2 regions of the Arsenicicoccus sp. UBA2120 genome follow, and region 1 is predicted to be linked to the other one. Evidence: predicted binding sites of a transcription regulator. Region 1 holds the regulator's gene; the other holds the start of a gene.

Region 1 (2,950 bases):
AGCACGTGCGACGTGCCCGGATGCCCTCTGGCGCAACATCGGTCGGGGCCGTTCGTGAGCGTCAACGTCCCAGCGGACGGATTTGCTCCCGGCGGAAAGGAAGGGAGATCGGCCCGATCAGGACGCCGGCACGACCAGGGTCTGGCCGGTCATGATCTGGTCGTTCTGCAGGTGGTTGGCCTTGACGAGGCGCAGGACGGCGTCGTCCGTGCGGACGCCGGGCATCTCACGGGCCGCGATCTCGGACAGGCTCTGGCCGCCCTCGACGGTCACGACGTGCGCGGCCGTGCCGGCGGGCGCCGCGGTGGCCAGCGACGACCAGGCGGAGAACGCCGCGACGGCGACGAGCACCGCCACGGTGAGGGTCATCGCGAGCCGCCCGCGCCGCGTGAAGCGCAGGCGACGGGGTGCACGGGCCGGGACGGCATCGCCGGTCGGCACCAGGTGCAGTCGGGGACGGCCGGGCACACGTGCCGGGGCGATGGTGTCGTCCCACGCAACAGCTGCACTCATTGGGTCCTCCTTCTCGACGAGCCGGGGTGGCTCGCTCATCCGTTCGATAGAACGCTTGTACGAAAGTACAGCATCCCCGGGGCTGATGTGAAGACTCGCGTCGAACGAGTGTTTGAAACACGCCTTCGACCCCGGTAGCCTTGGTGGCCACGGGAGATACTCAACCAGGCACCACTGACACACCCCCCGCCCCGAGTGTCTCCACCGCACATCACTGCAGGTCAGGGGCCCTGCCGGCATCGAGGGAGCGAGCACGATGGCCAAGGTCACCAACCTGCCGGAGCGCGACGGCGGGCAGCGCCTCACCGTCCGCCAGCGCAAGATCCTGGAGTTCATCCGCGACACGGTCGAGCGCCGGGGCTACCCGCCGAGCATCCGCGAGATCGGCGACGCCGTGGGTCTCGCCAGCGTCAGCAGCGTCTCGCACCAGCTGCAGACCCTCGAGCGCAAGGGCATGCTGCGCCGCGACCCCAACCGCCCCCGAGCCATCGAGGTCGTCTCCCCGGACTGGGCTCCCGAGGCGTTCCACACCGACGCCGACGACAGCACCGACGTGACGGGCACGCGCGACCAGCGGCCCCAGGCGTCATACGTGCCCGTCCTCGGTCGGATCGCCGCCGGTGTCCCGATCACGGCGGAGGAGGTCGTCGAGGACGTCTTCCCGCTCCCCCGCCAGGTCGTGGGCGAGGGCCAGCTGTTCCTGCTCAAGGTGGTCGGGGACTCCATGGTCGATGCCGCCATCTGCGACGGCGACTGGGTCGTCGTGCGCCAGCAGCCCGACGCCGACAACGGCGACATCGTCGCCGCGATGATCGACGGCGAGGCCACGGTCAAGACCTTCAAGCGCAAGCTCGGTCACCCGTGGCTGCTCCCGCACAACCCCGCCTTCGAGCCGATCGACGGCAAGCAGGCGACGATCCTCGGCAAGGTCACGGCGGTGCTGCGCTCCGTCTGAGCGCGCAACCGTCGGACCTCGCCGAGGGTGTCGAGGGTCAGACCACCGGCGTCAGCGACGCGGGCCGTAGGGGTCGCGGTCGGCCCGGTCGTTGACGAACGCGCCCGGTCGATAGCTCACGAAGGCTGCGCCGGCCAGGTTCGCCGCCTCGGCGACCCGCTGCAGCGACCGAGGCCTCACGGCGCCGGTCCATCGACCGGTGTCGAGGCGTTCCTGCATCGCCTGCACCGCGGCGACGTTCTCGGCAGGCGTGAACGTGCAGTGCCCCGTGCGCTGCACGTAGGCCTGGCGCAAGAGCGCGCCGGAGCCGGCTCGCTTCACCTTCGTCGCGTACTCGCTCGTGTACTCCACCGGCGCGGCCGGGTCCGCCACCGTGTGCATCGTCAGCACCGGCACGCGCAGCCGGCCGGTCGGGGCGGACGTGCGCTTCAGCCAGGTCACCGCCGCGGGATCGGCCGTCACGTCGGCGTCGCTGGTGATCTGCCGCAGGTCCTGCTTGAGGTCGAGGCCCGCCGAGCGATAGAGCCGAGCCACGTTGCCCGCCTGGTCGCTGCGGCGCAGGAGCCGGGCGTAGTCGACCCCCTTGTTCCACCCGCTGTCCCCGCCCGAGACCTCCTGGATGTCGACGCGCCGCGTCATCATCATCGTCAGCGACCCGATCAGGTAGGTGTACTGCGCCTGCTCGACGGCCACGGCGTCGCGCGCCTTGGGCGGGGTGGCACCTGTCGCCCACGTCGGCATGTTCATCAGGGATGCGGCGAGCGCGATCCGGGCGCGTCCCTGCGGGGTGGCCTGGGCCGCCTTGACGGCGTCGACCAGCCGCTGGGCGTTGGCCGCCGCCTCCTCCACGGACGCGAACTTCGTGAGCCGCACGTCCTCGCCGGGCAGCAGCAGGGAGGCGACGGCCTGCTGCCCGTCGAGCTGGTAGTTGTTGAGGTTGAGCCCGCCGCCGAGCAGTCCGCAGGTGCTGATTGCCGCGTCGATGTCAGCGTCGCGTCGCTCCGCCAGCAGGCTGCTCACCAGCCCTCCCATGGACCGGCCGAAGGCGATCGTGCGACGCGGCTCGCCGATGCGCGCCTTGAACTCGGCGAGCACGCCGAGCTGGTCGTCGACGGCGCTGCCGAGCGCCCATCCGGTCCGGGCGTATGACGACTGCGCCACGGCATACCCGCGTGCCTGCAGGGCCGCCGAGGTGGGGGCGAACCCGGCGTCCACGGTGGGGTTGACCGCGCCGGTGCGGAACCCGTGGCTGAACAGGATGACGTCGCCGTTCCAGCCGGCCGGGACCGCGATGTCCCAGGTGGAACCGTCGGGCAGGGTGCCCTGCTCGTGACGCGGCTCGGTGACGCGCGGCTCGGTGGCGCGCGGCTCGGTGGCGCGCGGCTCGGTGGCGCGCGGCTCGGCGCTGCGGGGCTCGGTGCTGCGGGGCGACCCGGCGGCGACCGCGGGTGCCACGGGGACGGCCAGGGCGCCGACGGCAGC
Region 2 (4,200 bases), on a different contig from region 1:
GTCGGGCCAGGATTCGGTGGTGGCCACATCGTCGGGGGCTAGCCTGGCCGTATGACGAGCCCCACGGCCACCCGCGCCACCCGGTCGCGCAGCGAGAACCCCACCGGCGTGCGCACGGTCGGGCCGGCCGAGCTCGGGCGGCTGGGCTTCGCGGTGTCGCCGGTGTGGGAGGCGGTGGCGTCGCTGAAGGTGCTCCAGGGCCAGGGCAGCACCCTCCACGACCCCTGGGCGCAGGTCGCCCGTGACCGGGTGCTGGACGCAGGCCTCGACCTCGGCCTGCTCCTGGCGCTGGTGCCCGGTGCCGGGCACCTCGCGGACTTCGTCACGCCGACCCCGCACGGGCGCGAGGGCTCGATGACGGAGGCGCTGACCGACGTCCGCGAGGCCGCGACGGAGGTCGTCGAGCAGGACCTGCGGATCCTGCTCTCCGAGAGCCCCACCCCCTCGTCTCGCGAGGCCCTGGTCGCGGGGCTGCGGGACCCGGCCTCCGTGCGCGGTCGCGCGGCGGACGACCTCGAGGCGTACTTCGAGGTGGCGGTAGCCCCGGTCTGGGAGCGGCTCCGCGGCCTGGGGGAGTCCGACATCGCCTGGCGCCTCGAGCAGATCGCGAGCGGAGGCCTGCACCAGGTGCTCGGGACGCTGCACCCCCGACTGCGCATGGAGGGGGAGCAGCTGGTCGTCGAACGTGCCTGCCAGCCCGGGCCGACCACGTCCGGCGGCGGGCTCGTGCTCGTGCCGTGCGCGTTCGCCTTCCCCGGGCTGCTGTTCCTCGACATGCCGGGGCACTCCCCGACGGCGAGCTACGGACCGCGCGGGGTCGGCACCCTGTGGCGCGAGGCGCCCGACGCGACGGGCACCGCGCTCGCGGACCTCGTCGGTCGCACGCGCGCCGGCGCGGTGGTGCTCCTCGACCTGCCGATGACGACGTCGCAGCTGGCGTGCCACCTCGACGTCACCCCGCCCACCATGAGCCAGCACCTGCAGGTCATGGCCCGGGCGGGGCTCGTGGCGGCTCGTCGACGGGGCCGCGAGGTGCTCTACGCCCGCACCCAGCTCGGCGACCTGCTCGTGGCGAGCACCCACCCGCGCGGCCCGTCGGTCGGTGCGGACCGGTAGCGCGAGCGGGCGGTTCAGCGGCATACGGCCCGAGCACTATCGTGAGGCGGGTGACAGCCCCCACCCGCATCGGAGTCCTCGCCGTCCAGGGCGACGTGCGCGAGCACGTCCACGCGCTGGAGTGCCTGCGCGTCCAGGCCATCACCGTCCGCCGGCCGCACGAGCTCGACGAGCTGGACGGGATCGTCATACCCGGTGGTGAGTCCACGGTGATGGACAAGCTGGTGCGAGCGTTCGGGCTGCAGGGTCCGCTGCGGGACCGGATCACCGCCGGTATGCCGGCCTACGGGTCCTGCGCGGGCATGATCATGCTCGCCGACCGCGTGACCGACGCGACGGCCGACCAGCAGACCCTGGGCGGGATGGACATCACGGTGCGGCGCAACGCGTTCGGTCGCCAGGTGGACTCGTTCGAGGCCGACCTGTCGGTGCCGGCGATCCGCGACGGGGTGGCCGAGCCGCTGCGCGCGGTGTTCATCCGGGCCCCGTGGGTGGAGGACGTCGGCGCGGACGTCGAGGTGCTGGCCAGGGTGCCGGAGTCCGCCGAGGGGGCGGCGGCGGGCAAGGTCGTGATGGCGCGGCAGGGCTCCCTGCTGGTCACGAGCTTCCACCCCGAGGTCACCGGGGACCTGCGGGTGCACGAGTACTTCGTGGACCTCGTGCGTGGCGCGTAGACTGGGCCAGTTGCCACGCCGGACATCACGAGGAGCTTACGTATGAGCGGCCACTCCAAATGGGCCACCACCAAGCACAAGAAGGCGGCGATCGACGCCAAGCGCGGCAAGCTGTTCGCCAAGCTGATCAAGAACATCGAGGTCGCCTGCAGGCAGGGCGGCGCCGACCCGGCCGGCAACCCCACGCTGTACGACGCGGTCCAGAAGGCCAAGAAGAACTCCGTCCCCAACGACAACATCGACCGTGCGCTGAAGCGCGGCTCCGGTGCTGACTCCGGCGGCGCGGACTGGCAGACGATCATGTACGAGGGCTACGCCCCCAACGGTGTCGCCGTGCTGATCGAGTGCCTCACCGACAACCGCAACCGCGCCGCCACCGAGGTGCGCGTGGCGCTGACCCGCAACGGCGGCAACCTCGCCGACCCGGGCTCGGTCGCCTACAACTTCTCGCGCAAGGGCGTCGTGACGCTCACCAAGCAGCAGAAGGACCGCGAGCTGACCGAGGACGACCTCCTGGAGATCGTCCTCGACGCCGGCGCGGAGGAGGTCAACGACGACGACGAGACCTTCGAGATCATCTCGGAGGCAGGCGACTTCGTGGCCGTGCGCACCGCGATCCAGCAGGCGGGCCTGGACTACGAATCGGCCGAAGCGAGCTTCGTGCCCAACCTCAAGGTCGAGCTGGACGCCGACGGCGCCCGCAAGATGCTCAAGGTCGTCGACGCGCTCGAGGACAGCGACGACGTGCAGAACGTCTGGACGAACGGGGACGTGAGCGACGAGGTCGCAGCCGAGCTTGATTCAGAGGACTGACGACGGCGCGAGGACACGAGCGAGCGGGGCTGGGGACGACGAGGTCGTGCCCGGCCCCGCTCGCGTTCGTCTGGAGCGTTCCCGTCAGGGGTTGTGGTGGCGGTCTCGCCGTGCGGCGTCGGTCTGGGGCTGCAGCGCGAGACGGGGGATGGTGGGCGACACGGGGGGTGGTGGGCGAGACGGGGGATGGTCGTGGAGCGCGCGGAGGCGCTCTGGCGAACGTGTGTTCGGTCTGTCGGTGTGTCCCGCGTAGCCTGACGGTGCGCACGGTGGAGACTGTCGGTGCGCAACGTGGACACTGTCGCGCGACACGTCCGGCGAGAGGGAAACGACATGCGGGTGCTCGGCGTCGACCCCGGTCTCACCCGCTGCGGTGTCGGCGTGGTGGAGGGAGTCCCCGGCCGTCCCCTGCGGCTGGTGGCGGTCGGCGTGATCCGCACCCCGAGCAGCGAGCCGCTGCACCAACGACTGCTGACCATCCAGACCGAGCTGGAGGACTGGCTGCACCACCACGACCCGGACGCGATCGCGGTGGAGCGCATGTTCGCCCGTGGGGACGTGTCCACGATCATGGGGACGGCCCAGGCGAGCGCGATCCCGATGCTCGCGGCCGCCCGCCGCGGGCTGCCGCTGGCCCTGCACACGCCGTCCGAGGTCAAGGCCGCGGTGACGGGCAACGGGCGGGCGGACAAGGCCCAGGTCACGAGCATGGTCATGCGGGTCCTGGGCCTGGACGAGCGGCCCACCCCCGCGGACGCCGCGGACGCCCTGGCCCTCGCCATCTGCCACGTATGGCGGGGCGGGGCGGCGTCACGGCTCGCCGGCGCCGTGACCGACAACCGCACGGCCGAGGCGCTCGATGCCGCGCGGCGCCGGCAGCAGGCCGCCCCCAACCGTTGGCAGCAGGCCGTGGCGGAGCATCGTGCGCAGGGTGGCGGCTCGGCCCACCCCGCGGTGGCGGCGGCCCGTCGCCAGGCGGTGCGGCGCGGGACGTCGTCGTGAGGGCTACCCTCGGGGCGGCACCGACCCTCGCGGCCTTCGGGAGTGCGACGATGCCGACGACGCCTGGGTCTGCGGTGAGCCGGGATGCGGTGCTGCGGCATACGACGAAGACGACTGGACCACAGGAGAACTCATGATCGCGTCCGTCTCCGGCACGGTGCTGACCGCCCACCTCGACCACGTCGTGGTCGAGGTCGGGGGCGTCGGCATGCTGGTGCACACGACTCCCGCCACGGCCGCCGGGCTGCGCGTGGGGCAGCAGGCCCGCCTGTCGACGACCCTCGTGGTGCGGGAGGACTCGCTGACGTTGTACGGCTTCGGCGACGACGACGAGCGGGCGCTCTTCGAGCAGGTGCAGACCGTCAGCGGGGTGGGGCCGCGGCTGGCGCTCGCGATGCTGTCGGTGCACGCCCCCGACGTCACGCGCGCGGCCATCGGATCGGGTGACATCGCGACCCTGACCAAGGTGCCCGGCATCGGCAAGAAGGGCGCCGAGCGCATCGTGCTCGAGCTCCGCGACAAGGTCGGCGTCCTCCCGGGCGCCACGCCGGGCGCGGGTGCCGCGCCGGCCGCGGGCGGGACCCAGCCGCAGGTC

The links. The regulator LexA, encoded in region 1, represses DNA repair genes until DNA is damaged. The targets are predictions, from matches to a motif close to TCGAACANNTGTTCGA.
Region 2: a site for LexA is predicted at 2,819-2,834, ahead of ruvC (crossover junction endodeoxyribonuclease RuvC). Genes of this name have one in related genera too.

What each region holds. Positions count from the first base shown of each region.
Region 1 is NZ_DCYC01000073.1:110,664-113,613, forward strand. It holds gene B2P18_RS11815 (LysM peptidoglycan-binding domain-containing protein) at 118-513, opposite strand; gene lexA (transcriptional repressor LexA) at 770-1,468, shown strand; gene B2P18_RS11825 (alpha/beta hydrolase family protein) at 1,520-2,950, opposite strand, start outside.
Region 2 is NZ_DCYC01000069.1:8,842-13,041, reverse strand. It holds gene B2P18_RS10025 (DUF5937 family protein) at 52-1,116, shown strand; gene pdxT (pyridoxal 5'-phosphate synthase glutaminase subunit PdxT) at 1,167-1,790, shown strand; gene B2P18_RS10015 (YebC/PmpR family DNA-binding transcriptional regulator) at 1,833-2,603, shown strand; gene ruvC (crossover junction endodeoxyribonuclease RuvC) at 2,937-3,605, shown strand; gene ruvA (Holliday junction branch migration protein RuvA) at 3,739-4,200, shown strand, end outside.